One region of the Buttiauxella sp. S19-1 genome, then DNA from elsewhere that is predicted to be linked to it. Evidence: predicted binding sites of a transcription regulator. Region 1 holds the regulator's gene; each other region holds the start of a gene.
What was found. Region 1 encodes Fur, which represses iron uptake genes when iron is present. Its sites were predicted from a motif close to ATAATAATGAGAACNACTATCAA; they were not measured.
Positions count from the first base shown of each region.

Region 1 (3,910 bases):
TCTGTCATAATATCGGAATGAACTCTTACAAAGTCGTTGATAATTCGCGTCGCGAAAAATAGTCTTATGGGGAGCAGTAAATGCGGGAAAATATTTATAACCGCTTTAGCCGTTAGGCATTTTTACTTTTTTCGCTATCTGACGTCTTTTAACGTCCGGCGATTATTTATACGTCAAAGAGGAATTTTATATGCGTACGTTTAGTGGCAAACGTAGTGCGCTGGCCCTTGCTATTGCAGGCGTCACGGCTCTTTCTGGACTGGTTGTTATCCCTCAGGCAAGTGCAGCAGGTTTTTTTGATGATTCAACACTGACCGGTGGTGTTTATTACTGGCAGCGTGAACGTGACCGTAAAGATGTTACGACAGATAAATATGAAACTAACCTTTCTCACGCTACCTGGAACGCCAATCTGGACTTCCAGTCCGGTTATGCTGCTGACATGTTTGGTCTGGATATCGCCGCCTTTACTGCTATCGAAATGGCAGAAAATGGCGACAGCGGCCACCCGAACGAAATCGCATTTTCCTCTTCAAACAAAGCTTACGATGAAGATTATTCCGGCGATAAGAGCGGTATAAGCCTTTATAAAGCCGCAGCTAAATTCAAATACGGCCCGGTTTGGGCCCGTGCGGGTTACATCCAGCCAACAGGGCAATCTTTATTAGCACCACACTGGAGTTTCATGCCTGGTACTTACCAGGGCGCTGAAGCCGGGGCAAACTTTGATTATGCCGATGCCGGTGCTCTGAGCTTCTCCTACATGTGGACCAATGAGTATAAAGCTCCGTGGCACCTGGAGATGGACAAGTTCTATCAGAACGATAAGAACACCAAAGTTGAGTATCTGCACTCGCTGGGCGCGAAGTATGACTTCAAAAATGATCTGATTCTTGAAGCGGCATTCGGTCAGGCAGAAGGGTATATCGACCAATACTTCACTAAAGCAAGCTACAAATTTGATGTAGCTGGCAGCCCATTGTCTACCAGCTACCAGTTCTACGGTTCGCGTGACAAAGTCTCTGATGGCAGCGTTAACGATCTGTATGACGGCACCGCATGGTTGCAGGCTCTGACATTCGGCTACAAAGTGGGCCAGGTTGACCTGCGCCTCGAAGGTACCATGGTCAAGGCTGATGGCCAGCAGGGCTACTTCCTGCAACGTATGACCCCAACTTACGCATCGTCAAACGGTCGTCTGGATATCTGGTGGGATAACCGTTCTGACTTCAACGCCAATGGTGAAAAAGCCATCTTCGCGGGTGCCATGTATGACCTGAGCAATTGGGATCTGGCTGGTTGGGCTGTAGGTGCTTCGTATGTTTACGCATGGGATGCAAAACCAAGCTCTAAACCAACCACTGACGGTTACTACGATGCTGACAATCGCCTGAAAGAATCGGCGTACAGCCTTGATGCGTTGTACACCATTCAGGATGGGCGCGCGAAAGGCACTCTGTTCAAACTGCACTTCACTCAATACGACAACCACTCCGACATCCCAAGCTGGGGCGGTGGTTACGGCAACATCTTCCAGGATGAGCGTGACGTGAAATTCATCGTCATCGCACCGTTCACCATCTTCTGATTCGATACCGGGCGTGAAAGCGCCCGGTTTTATAAAGGATATCGAGCATGAAAAAAATCATTTTGGTTACGGTCATGGCTTTAGGTTTGAGCGCCTGCGCACAACCCTCTAAAACGGCACCGGAAGATACAAAACTGAAACAAGCCTATAGCGCCTGTATCAATACCGCAGAAGGGAATCCTGATAAAATTCAGGCCTGTCAGAGCGTGTTAAACGTGCTGGGTCAGGAAAAGGAACACCAGGAATTTGCGAAGAAAGAAACGGTGCGCACCCTGGATTATCAAAACTGTATTCAGGCCACTCGTACTGGTAACGACCAGGCGGTAAAAGCCAAGTGCGATAAAATCTGGCAAGAGATTCGTGCGAACAACAAGTAATCTGTGAATTCCTGCAATAAAAAAACCGGTGAGCTTCCTCACCGGTTTTTTTATACCTGACATCTGGTTCAGAATGTCAGATATGCGGATTACTTTTCGCTGATTTCGTGTGCATTCTCGTCGGTACGGCAATCACCTTCAGCGCAGTGACCGTAAAGGTACAGGCTGTGGTTGGTCAGACGGATGCCATGGCGTGATGCGATTTCACGCTGACGAGATTCAATTGAATCATCACTGAACTCAATAACTTTGCCGCAGTCCAGGCAAATCAGGTGGTCGTGGTGATGTTGTTGAGTTAACTCGAATACGGATTTGCCGCCTTCGAAGTTGTGACGAGTGACAATGCCTGCATCATCAAACTGGTTTAGTACACGATAAACTGTGGCGAGACCAATTTCTTCGCCCATATCAATCAGACGTTTGTATAAGTCTTCCGCACTGACATGATGGTTCACCGGACCCTGTAGCACTTCAAGGATTTTTAATCGCGGAAGCGTGACTTTCAGGCCGGCCTTCTTCAATGCGGTATTATTGTCAGTCATGCGGAAATTGTCCTGTTGCTTAACGGATCGCTCGGACTCAGGGTGAGCGTTAAGATGAATGCGTCTCATTATAGAACTGCAGATTCTAAATGGAAACCGCAAGTATTATTCATAATCAAGCTAAAAAATGGCGGCTGAGTCGCGATTTAATTGCCTTGTTAGCTATTTAGCCAGGGGGTCATTGTACAGGGACAAACCGAAAAGTTAAAAATTTGTAGCGATTATTTTAATCGGAATAATCTATCAATGTGACGCAACCCGTTTAAAAGCTGCGTCACATCCAGAATCAGGCGTTGATGATATCTGCCAGGTTCAGCTCGTCAGAAACTTGTTTGACCCATTTCTGAACGCGTTCAGCAGTCAGTTCTGGTTGACGATCTTCATCGATAGCCAGACCGACAAAGTGATCGTCGTCTGCAAGGCCTTTAGAGGCTTCGAAATGGTAACCCGCAGTCGGCCAGTGGCCCACAATTGCAGCACCGCGTGGCTCAATGATGTCACGGATAGTGCCCAATGCGTCACAGAAGTATTCTGCATAGTCTTCCTGGTCACCACAGCCGAACAGGGCGACCAGTTTGCCATTGAAATCAACTTCTTCCAGAGTCGGGAAGAAGTCATCCCAGTCGCATTGCGCTTCACCGTAATACCACGTTGGAATGCCGAGAAGCAGAATGTCGAAGCCTTCCAGGTCTTCTTTGCTGCTCTTAGCAATGTCATGCACCTCAGCAACGTCTTTACCGAGCTGTTTTTGAATCATCTTCGCGATATTTTCGGTGTTACCAGTGTCGCTGCCGAAAAAAATGCCTACGATTGCCATGAGTAAAATAACCTCTTGATACTTAATGGTATGGTGGCTGCTAATTGGCCACAGATAGGGCAATCATAGCAGAACACATTGCGGTGCGGAAACTGCTATCAGCCTGTTGTGCACAGACTGCAACATCGTATTCCGGGCATATAGCCTTTCAACTAACTGAGATGCTGCTTCAGTTGCGCGAGCAGAATCTCTTCAATCAACTCACTACGACTGATATTGCGCGCTTCAGCCAGATGATTTAGTGCATCTACTGCATCGTTATTGAGCTTCAGTTCCACTCGCTTCAGGCCGCGTACTTTATCGCGCTTGAGCTGGTTGCGTTTGTTGATACGCAGTTGCTCATCACGCGTCAGCGGATTAGTTTTTGGCCGCCCGGGGCGACGCTCGTCCGCGAACAGATCTAATGTAGTACGGTCCGTTTGTTCTTTTGCCATGATTAGACTACTGACAGGGAATTCAGGTGGCACGGAGCGGGGTGCTCTGGCGCATTTTAGCGCGCAATCATACATCAGCATGGCTTGCGCGCCAACGCGTTAGCTGCATCTAACAGCTAGTCGGTTTGTTTTTAATCAGTTTGCTGTACTTG
Region 1 is NZ_JAHWLU010000032.1:11,740-15,649, reverse strand. Features, by position in the region: gene chiP (chitoporin ChiP) at 191-1,588, shown strand; gene chiQ (ChiQ/YbfN family lipoprotein) at 1,636-1,965, shown strand; gene fur (ferric iron uptake transcriptional regulator) at 2,055-2,507, opposite strand; gene fldA (flavodoxin FldA) at 2,794-3,324, opposite strand; gene ybfE (LexA regulated protein) at 3,477-3,758, opposite strand; gene ybfF (esterase) at 3,894-3,910, opposite strand, start outside.

Region 2 (3,910 bases), on a different contig from region 1:
GTGACTTTCACGATAAGGAAGTAAGGAAAATATTATGGACATTAGCGGGTTCACACTCTGGTTAGATCGCTAGAATCTCATTCCAGATGGTACACCGTTCACAACCCATACCTCCAAACTCTTGCCTGTTGAGACAATAACAGGAGGTATGAAAGCCATGCTTAAAATCACAGATGATGCGGATGAGCAATCCGGTAATGCTCTAATGTCATGGTGGGAAGGAAATGGCGCAGCACAGGTTATTGCATATGAAAATGAAACCATTCTTCTCGCACGCGCAATGGGGGAGGCATCACTCTCCTCTATGTCCCGGGAAGGTCAGGATGCTGAGGCGTGTCGGATTTTATGCTTTACAGCAAACAGACTTCACACCACCCCAAAACGGCCTTTACCACAACTTCCGACTCTGGCTGAGTGGTTTTGTCCTCTTCAATCAGCAGCCCAGCTGTATGGAGGCATCCTGTCGCGTAGCGCTGAAATAGCAGAAGAGTTGTTATCGACTCCACAAGAGTTGGTCGTATTACATGGCGACTTACATCATGAGAACGTTCTTGATTTCGGTGCCTCAGGCTGGCTGGCCATTGATCCAAAAGGAATCATCGGTGAACGAGGTTTCGACTTTGCCAATATTTTTACCAATCCGGATCTTGGCAATCCCATACCCCGGGTTGCTACTGTCCCAGGAATATTTAAACAACGACTGAATCTGGTTAGCGAAATGGCGGGCCTTGATAGAGAGCGTCTACTCAAATGGATCATTGCGTGGTGCGGACTCTCAACAACATGGTCACTCGAGAGCAACGAGACAGCATCCATAGCATTAGAAGTTGCAGCGCTGGCAGTGTCCGAACTGAATCAGTGAACATGCAGTCTCGAGTTAAATGCCCATAGGCCACCTGTCTGGATCTTGCAACAGGAAGTGTTGAGGCTATTTTCACGTCACCAGATTAAGCAGAAATAGTTAAATTGTTGATGTTGCAGTAAATCGTTGTTTTCAGACATTTTAGGTTACCTATCGCATAAATCGGTATTCTCTATACATCTTTTACTTTCTATCACCTAATCATTCGCCCGGCATTTAAATCCTTCTCAATTCAGTGGCTTAAATAGCTCTTTTCACCACCTGCAAGACTTTCAGTAGGGTCTATCCTTAGTTAAGACGTCTAAAAATGCAGCATTTTTCGAATACCCCTGTTATCAGGATGTTGTATTGATAATAGTTATCATTAACATGGGGTGTAGGCCTTTAGGCGCCAAAACATTAAGAGGTGAACTATGGATGTGCAAACCGGTAGCTTCGATCCCAGTGAATTTGCCTGGAAGGGACTGACGTTGACCCCTGATGCGTGCTCACATATTCGCAAACTGGCAAGCCAGCAACCTGGATTTTTGGGTGTGCGTTTGGGGATTAAACAGACAGGCTGTGCAGGGTTTGGCTATGTACTGGACACCGTAAAAGAACCAAAACCCGGCGATCTCCTTTTTGAAACAGACGGCGCAAAGCTGTGGGTGCCACTTTCAGCCATGCCGTTTATCGACGGGACGGAAGTCGATTATGTGCGCGAAGGATTAAACGAAATATTCAAATTCAACAACCCGAAAGCCCAGCACGAATGTGGCTGTGGTGAAAGCTTTGGGGTGTAGGCGGGATTATGTCACGTAACACTGAAACGTCTGAAGAAGTGCAAATCTGGGCGGGCAGCCATTCTTATAAAGAAGGTTTTTTCACCCAGTTAAAAACCGACGAAATGGCGCACGGCATCAACGAAGATGTGGTGCGGGCAATTTCTGCGCGGCGTAATGAGCCTGAATGGATGCTGGAATTTCGCCTGAGCGCATATCGTGCCTGGCTTGAAATGGAAGAGCCGCACTGGCTGAAGGCCAATTACGAAAAACTTAACTATCAGGATTACAGCTATTACTCCGCGCCATCGTGCGGCAGTTGCGACGATAACTGTGAGTCTCAACCGGGTGCGGTTCAGAAACCCGGCAGCAACGCCTATCTGACCGGTGAAGTAGAAGAGGCATTTAAACAGCTAGGTGTTCCGGTGCATGAAGGCTCGAATATCGCCATGGATGCGATTTTTGACTCCGTTTCTGTTGCCACCACTTACCGTGAAAAACTCTCTGAACAGGGGATTATTTTCTGCTCCTTTGGCGAGGCGATTCACGAATTCCCTGAGCTGGTGCAAAAGTATCTCGGCACCGTGGTTCCGAGTAACGACAACTTCTTTGCCGCACTTAACGCGGCGGTTGCCTCCGACGGCACGTTTATTTATGTGCCGAAAGGCGTACGTTGCCCGATGGAGCTTTCTACCTATTTCCGTATTAACGCCGAGAAAACTGGGCAGTTCGAACGTACCATTTTAGTCGCTGATGAAGGCAGCTACGTCAGTTATATCGAAGGGTGTTCAGCACCTGTGCGCGACAGCTATCAGCTTCACGCAGCGGTGGTGGAAGTCATCATCCATAAAGATGCTGAAGTGAAATATTCCACGGTACAAAACTGGTTCCCAGGCGATGGCAACACGGGTGGCATTCTGAATTTTGTGACCAAACGTGCGCTGTGCGAAGGGGCGAATAGCAAAATGTCCTGGACGCAATCCGAAACCGGTTCTGCTATTACCTGGAAATATCCAAGTGTCATTCTTCGTGGCGATAACTCTATTGGCGAGTTTTTCTCCGTAGCGCTGACCGCCGGGAATCAGCAGGCCGACACTGGCACCAAGATGATTCACATCGGCAAAAACACCCGCTCGACGATTATCTCGAAAGGGATCTCGGCCGGACACAGCCAGAACAGTTATCGCGGTTTAGTGAAAATCATGCCGACGGCGACCAACGCCCGTAACTTCACACAGTGCGATTCGATGCTTATCGGCCCGGACAGCGGCGCGCACACTTTCCCGTATGTTGAGTGCCGCAATAATACCGCCCAGCTTGAGCACGAAGCCACCACCTCGCGCATCGGGGAAGATCAGTTGTTCTATTGCCTGCAACGCGGGATAGCCCAGGACGACGCGATATCGATGATCGTCAACGGGTTCTGTAAAGACGTGTTCTCAGAATTGCCGCTCGAATTCGCGGTGGAAGCACAAAAACTATTAGCGATCAGTCTGGAACATAGCGTCGGTTAAGGATTAAGGGAAAATTATGCTGAGCATTAAAGATTTACAGGTAAGCGTTGAGGACAAAGAGATCCTGCGCGGTTTGAGCCTTGAAGTGAAACCGGGCGAAGTACACGCCATCATGGGGCCGAACGGCTCCGGGAAAAGCACGCTTTCCGCAACGCTTGCCGGGCGTGAAGATTACGAAGTCACTGGCGGACAGGTGCATTTCAAAGGCAAGGATCTGCTGGAATTATCGCCGGAAGACCGTGCCGGAGAAGGCATTTTTATGGCGTTCCAGTATCCGGTAGAAATTCCGGGAGTCAGCAACCAGTTCTTCCTGCAAACCGCGCTGAATGCGGTGCGAGAGTATCGCGGCCTTGAAGAACTCGACCGTTTTGATTTTCAGGATTTGATGGAAGAGAAGATCAAACTGCTGAAAATGCCGGAAGATTTGCTGAGCCGTTCAGTGAACGTGGGTTTTTCTGGCGGTGAGAAAAAACGTAACGATATTCTGCAAATGGCGGTGCTTGAACCGGAACTGTGCATTCTTGATGAGTCAGATTCCGGGCTGGATATTGATGCGCTGAAAATTGTCGCTGAAGGTGTTAACTCCCTGCGTGATGGCAACCGTTCATTCATCATCGTTACGCACTACCAGCGTATTCTTGATTACATCAAGCCTGATTTTGTTCATGTGTTGTATCAGGGCAGGATTGTGAAATCGGGAGATTTCAGTCTGGTGAAACAACTGGAGGAGCAGGGTTATGGCTGGCTTACCGAACAGCAGTAACAGCAACGCT
Region 2 is NZ_JAHWLU010000016.1:34,955-38,864, forward strand. Features, by position in the region: gene MES37_RS06150 (aminoglycoside phosphotransferase family protein) at 80-862, shown strand; gene sufA (Fe-S cluster assembly scaffold SufA) at 1,276-1,644, shown strand; gene sufB (Fe-S cluster assembly protein SufB) at 1,653-3,137, shown strand; gene sufC (Fe-S cluster assembly ATPase SufC) at 3,154-3,900, shown strand; gene sufD (Fe-S cluster assembly protein SufD) at 3,875-3,910, shown strand, end outside.
Region 2: the regulator Fur is predicted to act here: its motif matches at 1,211-1,233, upstream of sufA (Fe-S cluster assembly scaffold SufA).

Region 3 (3,910 bases), on a different contig from region 1:
CGGCCAGAGCGGCGATAACGAAATTCGCGGTTTCCCGCTGGCGAGCCTGTACTACTTTGGTCGTCCGGTTGAAGAGCTGAGCCTTGACCAGCAAGCGTTGCTGGTGGGGATGGTGAAAGGGGCGTCGATTTACAACCCGTGGCGTAACCCAAAACTGGCGCTGGAACGTCGTAACCTGGTGTTGCGCTTACTGCAAGAGCAGAAGGTGATCGACCAGGAACTTTACGACATGCTGAGCGCCCGTCCTCTGGGTGTGCAACCGCGCGGTGGCGTGATTTCGCCACAGCCTGCTTTTATGCAGATGGTGCGTAACGAGCTTCAGACTAAGCTTGGTGACAAAGTTAAAGACCTGTCTGGCGTGAAGATCTTCACCACGTTTGATTCCGTTTCCCAGGATGCGGCAGAGAAAGCGGTAAGCGAAGGGGTTCCGGTACTGCGTGCCTCTCGTAAGCTCAAAGATCTCGAAGCGGCTATGGTGATTGTTGACCGTTCGACCGGCGAAGTTCGTGCCATGGTCGGCGGGGCAGAAACGCAATTTGCCGGCTTTAACCGTGCGATGCAGGCTCGTCGTTCCATCGGTTCTCTGGCAAAACCAGCGACTTATCTGACGGCGTTAAGCCAGCCGGATTCGTACCGCCTGAATACCTGGATTACCGATGCGCCAATCGCGCTGAAACAGCCAAACGGACAAGTGTGGTCGCCGCAAAACGATGACCGTCGCTACAGTGAGAGCGGTAAGGTCATGTTAGTGGATGCGCTGACGCGTTCGATGAACGTGCCAACCGTAAATCTGGGGATGGCGTTGGGCTTGCCAGCCGTAACCGACACCTGGGTCAAACTCGGCGTGCCGCAGAACCAATTGCATCCGGTTCCGGCTATGTTGCTGGGCGCGCTGAACCTGACGCCAATCGAAGTAGCGCAGGCATTCCAGACCATCGCCAGCGGCGGTAACCGTGCAACGCTTTCTGCATTGCGTTCGGTGATTGCTGAAGACGGCACCGTGCTATATCAAAGCTTCCCGCAGGCGGAACAGGCAGTTCCTCCGCAGGCAGCCTACATGACGCTGTTTACCATGCAGCAGGTTATGGCTCGTGGTACCGGGCGTGCGTTGGGTGGCAAGTATCCGAACCTGCATCTGGCAGGGAAAACGGGTACCACCAACGATAATGTGGATACCTGGTTTGCCGGTATTGATGGCAAAGAAGTGGCGATTACTTGGGTAGGGCGTGACAACAACCAGCCGACCAAACTATATGGTGCGAGCGGGGCGATGTCGCTGTATCAACGTTATCTGGCTAACCAGACGCCAATTCCGCTGGTGCTGAACCCACCGGAAGACATTGTTGATATGGGTGTTGATAGCGCGGGTTACTTCCAGTGTGGTGGCGGTGGGGATCGCGTCCTTCCTGTCTGGACGACCAATCCGGATGGATTGTGCCAGCAAAGCCAGCAGGCCGAGCAGACCAATAATCCATTTAATCAGTCGCAGCAGCAGCAGCCTCAACAGCAGCCGCAGCAACAGCAGCAACAACCTCAGCAGCAGCCTGAATCCAGTGATGGTGTTGCCGGTTGGATTAAGGATATGTTCGGCGGGAATTAATTGCTGAACGTCCTTGTGTGCCACCTTTTAGAATAATAATCTAACGGGTGGCATATATTTTTCTTAATTATTTATTTCCTGTCTGCCTCTTGTGAAGAATGCTCTAATGTTTTGTTGAATGCTTAAAATTTCACAGTACAAGACAGGAAAGTCAGATGGACAGCAAAACATTTCAAAAAATAGTATTACCACATCTCACCGAAGCCATGCTTTTTACCCGTTCCAGGTTATCTCTAAAATCATCTAATAAGTTTTATCCAGATAAAAATATGATTGAAAAGTGGATGTTGACGAATCCGCAAAAATATCGGCTGCATACCCTTGGCGGGGACAAGATGCGCAGCGCGGCGGTTTCTGCACAGCGCAAACTCAAGCTATCTTCCAGGCAACTGTACCAAAAAGTTGAAAATGATTACCGCAATGGAGTGCAGAACGCAGGCAATTGTGGGGAAAATGCCCGAATCGCTTTTTGCTATCTCACCGATCGTATTAGCAAGCTTGAACGGAAGGTCGGGTGCCCAATCCTTATATTACAAATTTTCCTTCAACATCCCGTGGATCACTGTCTGGTATTAGTCGGCACACTACCTCGTCGCGGCAGTCGGAAATTAATTGAGAACACATTAATATGTGATCCATGGGCGAAAATCGTTTGCCCAATAGCGCATTACTCCCTCGAATGGAAAATGAAAATGAATAAATGGTCCAATCGTGGGCTTATGGGGAAATGTGTCGAAGGTACGTTTGACCCTTTTTACGATGAATGTTCTCGCGAGAGTATTCGCGTGGGTAAATTTATTATTTTTGAGCAAACCGCTGCTGGGAAAACACTCGCTTCAAAAAATAAACAGCATTATTCATTGATAGACAGAAGCGCGATTTCCTGAACCACTCGCATTAGCCATTCGGTCACGTTGCTGACAGCGTGATCGGGATGTGTCATTCATGCCTGGTTTTCTCTGTTTGTGAGTCCTTTTTCACTCCTTGCACTTTGTATGGTTATTTTTTATCCCCCTGGTCCCCCAGGGGGTGTGATCCGCTTGCCATGCACTTTCCGTTTCGTCTATTATTCTGCGGCATAATAATAATTCTCGTTTTCGTTATCATTCGTTACTTCATCAGAGATAATACAATGGCGCGCTTAAGAACTGGACAACCAGTCAATACCTCAATTCGCAAACTTGCATTCTTTGTTGCTGCCGCTGTAAGCGGTGTCAGTGCATCAAGTTTTGCAGCAGACAACACAACAGCTAAAGAAGATACCATCACCGTTTCCGCCAGTGTTGCTGACGAAAGCGCGTGGGGCCCGTCTCCAACGATTGCCGCTAAACGCACGGCAACCGCGACCAAAACTGATACGCCAATTGAAAAGACTCCACAGTCTATTTCGATTGTGACTCGTGAAGAGATGGATACTCACCAGCCAGCTTCCGTGAAAGAAGCGTTGGGCTACACGCCAGGTATCACCGTTTCTACCCGTGGTGCATCCGACACCTATGACGCGGTGAAAATTCGTGGTTTCGGTTCGGTTAACCAGAACAACTATTTAGATGGCCTGAAACTTCAGGGCGACTTCTATAACGAAGTGATCATCGACCCGTACATGCTTGAGCGCGTGGAATTAATGCGTGGCCCAACTTCCGTGCTGTACGGAAAAAGCAGTCCAGGCGGTATTATCACGATGGTAAGCAAGCGTCCAACCACTGAACCGCTGAAAGAAGTTCAGTTCAAGATGGGCACTGACAATCTGTGGCAAACCGGTTTCGACTTCAGTGATTCACTGGATGATGCAGGCGTTTATTCTTATCGTCTGACTGGTGTGGCGCGTTCTAACGACGACCAGCAACAATTCTCCAAACAGAAACGTTATGCGATTGCTCCGTCATTCACCTGGCGTCCTGACGATAAAACTAATTTCACGTTCTTAGCGAACCTGCAAGACACTCCAGAGACGGGTTATTACGGTTGGTTGCCGAAAGAAGGTACCGTTGAGCCGTTGCCAGATGGTTCTTATCTGCCGACTGATTTCAACGAAGGTGTTCCAAATAACACCTACTCGTTGTCCCATAAAATGGTCGGTTATACCTTTGACCATGAGTTCAACGACACTTTCACCGTGCGTCAGAACCTGCGTTATGTTGAGTCTAAAACCAATCAGAAAAGCGTTTACGGCACTGGCGTAGACTCTTCAGGTTATATGCTGACTCGCGGCACTGTTGTGGATAACGAAAAGCTGCACAACTTTGCTGTTGATACTCAAGTGCAAAGTAATTTTGCGACCGGTGACGTGGCACACACCTTGCTGACTGG
Region 3 is NZ_JAHWLU010000001.1:56,189-60,098, reverse strand. Features, by position in the region: gene mrcB (bifunctional glycosyl transferase/transpeptidase) at 1-1,600, shown strand, start outside; gene MES37_RS00265 (hypothetical protein) at 1,756-2,487, shown strand; gene fhuA (ferrichrome porin FhuA) at 2,733-3,910, shown strand, end outside.
Region 3: the regulator Fur is predicted to act here: its motif matches at 2,685-2,707, upstream of fhuA (ferrichrome porin FhuA).

Region 4 (3,910 bases), on a different contig from region 1:
CAGCGTGCCGGGAGAAGTTTCCGGTTTTGCCGCATGTGCCACAGGGCAACCACCCGCAACGGCAAGGGCGCCACCAAGCGCGCCCAAACCTTTCAGTAACCGACGGCGCGCCGGAAGGTGGCCGCCGTGTTTGCTATTTTCATCCATAAAACTTAATCCAGACCCAGTACGCCACGCAGTTGTGACAAATCTTCAGCCAGCGCCGTGACCGGCCCTTTCAGTGCATTACGGTCAGCGTCGGTCAACTTGTCGTAAGTCTCAAAACCGTCTTTGGTGCGATATTTCGCCAGGATGGCGTCAACTTTCTTGAAGTTGGCATCCACTTTCGCCAGCAACGGTGCGTTATCTTTCACCAGTAAAGGACGCAGCAAGTTGACGATTTTCTGTGCACCATCGACGTTAGCCTGGAAATCCCACAGATCAGTGTGGCTGTAACGGTCTTCTTCTCCACTGATTTTGCTGGCAGCGACTTCTTCAATCAGGCCCGCTGCACCACCAACCACTTTACCTGGTGGGAAGGCCAGTTCAGAAATGCGGGTTTGCAGATCCAGCACGTCGCTATTGAGCTGATCGGCATATTTTTCCATGCCTTTGGTGGAGTTATCACCAAACAGTGCTTTTTCCAGACGGTGGAAACCGGTGAATTTCGGGTCGTTAGCTTTCTGCTCATAATCGTCTTCACGGGCATCGATGCTGCCGTCCAGATCGGAGAACAGTTCGGCAATCGGTTCGATACGTTCGTAATACTGACGTGTTGGTGCATACAAGGATTTAGCTTTTTCTATGTCACCGGCTTTCACTGCGTCAGTAAAGGCTTTGGTACCTTTAACCAGTTCGGCCACTTGGGCAGTGACGTAGGTTTTATATTCGGTAATCGGGCCGGATAACGCCATCAGGTCGTTTTTCGGTGCGGCCTGGTCGCCAGCAGCTTTAACGATAAGTTTGCCTTTCGGGTTGCTGAGCAGGCCGCAAGTCATGTCGTACTCACCGGCTTGCAGGTTGGCCGTCATTTTCTGAGAGAAGCCCGGCGCGATGTTCTCACGCTCTTCGACTACCATCACCCCTTTGAGGATTTCCCACTCCAGCGCTTTCTGGCTGTTGTTCTGAATAATGAACTGGGTTTTACCGGCGTTAACCGTAATGTTCATCGGTTCGCACTGTTTATCAGTAACGGTGACTTTTACCTGAGGAACATCGGCGGCTTGCACCGCAAAGGCTGAAGAGGCAAGCGCAAACAACGCAGCATGCAGGGCTTTTCGACGAAAATGTGTAGTCATGGCCAATCCCTTTAAAACATCAGTATGTTGTAACTAAGAGGCGATTTCTCGCCACAATATTATTAACGAACGCTATTTGTCGCCTGGCTACCCAGACGTGGGGGAATGAAGAACAGCACCAGCGCGGGAATCAGGTAAATAAAGTACATCGCCACTTCGCTGACGCTAGGCGCTTCCTGATAACCAAAAATGCCCTCAAGCAGCGTGCCGGTCAGGGAATGCGTTGAAAGAACATTACTCAGGTCGAAAGCGATATCCTGGAAATGGTTCCAAAGCCCGGCTTCATGGAATGCACGAACCGCACCCGCAGCAAGACCGGCGGCGACCAGTAAAATAAACAAGCTGGTCCATTTGAAGAAAACGGCAAGATTCAGGCGTATGCCGCCCCAATAAAGCAAGAAGCCCAGCACGATGGCAGTGCCAAGACCGAGCATCGCACCAAGTGGCGGCATAATGCCGACGTCCTGCTGGAATGCCGCCAGCAGAAAGAACACCGATTCCAGCCCTTCGCGGGCGACGGCGAAGAACACCATCATAATCAACGCCCAGCCGTGGCTGCCTTTGCTATGCAGCGCTTCATCGACCTTCTGCTCCAGCTGCCCTTTGACGTTGCGCGATACTTTGCGCATCCAGAACACCATCCAGGTCAGGATGAATACGGCGATGACGGCGACAATGCCTTCAAACATCTCTTGTTCTTTTTGCGGGAATTCGCCGGTCGTTTCGTTGATGAAGATGCCTAAGCCTAAGCAAAGCGCTGCGGCTGCAACCACCCCAATCCACATGACGCCAATCCACTGGCCGCGTTGTGTGCGCTTCAGATAGCTGGCTATCAAACTGACAATCAACGCGGCTTCCAGCCCTTCGCGTAACATAATGAGAAACGGAACGAACATTCCTGATACTCCAACTGTGAACTCAGGTCAAAAGACGTAAAGAAAAGTAAAACCAGAACGATTGTGATTATCATTACCATAAAAATAAACACAAGCAGAGAATTTGAATTTTTGTGTATAGCTGTAAAAAAGGCCGCTATTAGCGGCCTTCCAGATTGCTGGCAAAGGGTGATAAACGTGTTTTGTAGGGTGGATAAGCGTTAGCGTCATCCACCGTTTGCGCGCGTTGTGTCGGATGACGCTGCGCTTATCCAACCTACGAAGAGGTTTGTCAGCAGAATTACTCGACCTGTAACTTCGACGGTGGAGCGGTGTGGTAAATCTCATCCGCTTGTGCAAAGCGTTTTTGCATCGATGTACTTGGCGCTTTGCCAAGCAGGCTAACAACCACAATACCGATGCTGCCGAAGATGAAACCAGGAATGATTTCGTACAGACCCAACCAGCCAAACTGTTTCCAGACGATGACGGTCAAGGCACCGATGATCATCCCCGCAAGCGCGCCATTGCGCGTCATGCGTGACCACATGACCGAGAACAGCACAACCGGGCCAAACGCGGCACCGAAGCCTGCCCAGGCGTAACTCACCAGACCAAGAACGCGGTTTTCAGGGTTAGCCGCCAGTGCGATGGCAATCAGAGCAACCAGTAGCACCATGAAACGCCCTACCCACACCAGCTCTTTCTGCCCGGCATCTTTACGGAAGAAGGCTTTATACAAGTCTTCAGTAATGGCGCTGGAACATACCAACAACTGGCAGCTCAGCGTAGACATCACCGCCGCTAAAATCGCTGACAACAAGATGCCTGCAATCCATGGGTTAAACAGTAATTGCGCCAGCTCGATGAACACACGCTCGCCGTTCTGGTTAACAGAGCCTGCCAATGACGGGTTGTTATTGAAGTAAGCGATACCGAAGAAGCCCACCGCACACGCACCCGCCAGGCACAGCACCATCCACGTCATACTGATGCGACGCGCTTTGACGATGGTGTGATGTGAATCTGCCGCCATGAAACGCGCCAGAATATGTGGCTGGCCGAAGTAACCCAGGCCCCAGCCCATCAGCGAGATAATCGCCACAAAGTTCAGGCCTTTGAGCATATCGACGTTTTCAATACTTTTTTGCTTGATAACCGCCATTGAATCGTCAAAGCCGCCCACTGCGATAACCACCATCACCGGTGTCAGGATCAGCGCAAAAATCATCAGGCTAGCCTGCACGGTATCGGTCCAGCTCACTGCCAGGAACCCGCCCACGAAGGTATAAATGATGGTTGCCGCTGCACCCGCCCACAGTGCGGTTTCATAGCTCATGCCAAAGGTGCTTTCGAACAGACGAGCCCCCGCCACGATGCCAGATGCACAATAGATAGTGAAGAACAGCAGGATAACCAACGCTGAGATAATACGCAGGATGCGGCTTTTATCTTCAAAACGTCCGGTGAAATAATCAGGCAGCGTCAGTGCGTTGTTGTTCACCTCGGTGTGAACACGTAAACGTCCGGCGACCAGTTTCCAGTTGATATACGCGCCAACCGTCAGGCCGATGGCAATCCAGCTTTCTGAAATACCAGAAAGGAAGATGGCGCCAGGCAGCCCCATCAACAACCAACCGCTCATATCGGATGCGCCCGCTGACAACGCCGTGACCACGCTTCCCAGGCTACGACCGCCCAGAATGTAGTCGTCAAAATTCTTGGTAGAACGCCAGGCGATAAACCCTATCAATATCA
Region 4 is NZ_JAHWLU010000146.1:1,412-5,321, forward strand. Features, by position in the region: gene efeB (iron uptake transporter deferrochelatase/peroxidase subunit) at 1-147, opposite strand, end outside; gene efeO (iron uptake system protein EfeO) at 153-1,277, opposite strand; gene efeU (iron uptake transporter permease EfeU) at 1,340-2,173, opposite strand; gene putP (sodium/proline symporter PutP) at 2,454-3,910, opposite strand, start outside.
Region 4: the regulator Fur is predicted to act here: its motif matches at 2,231-2,253, upstream of efeU (iron uptake transporter permease EfeU).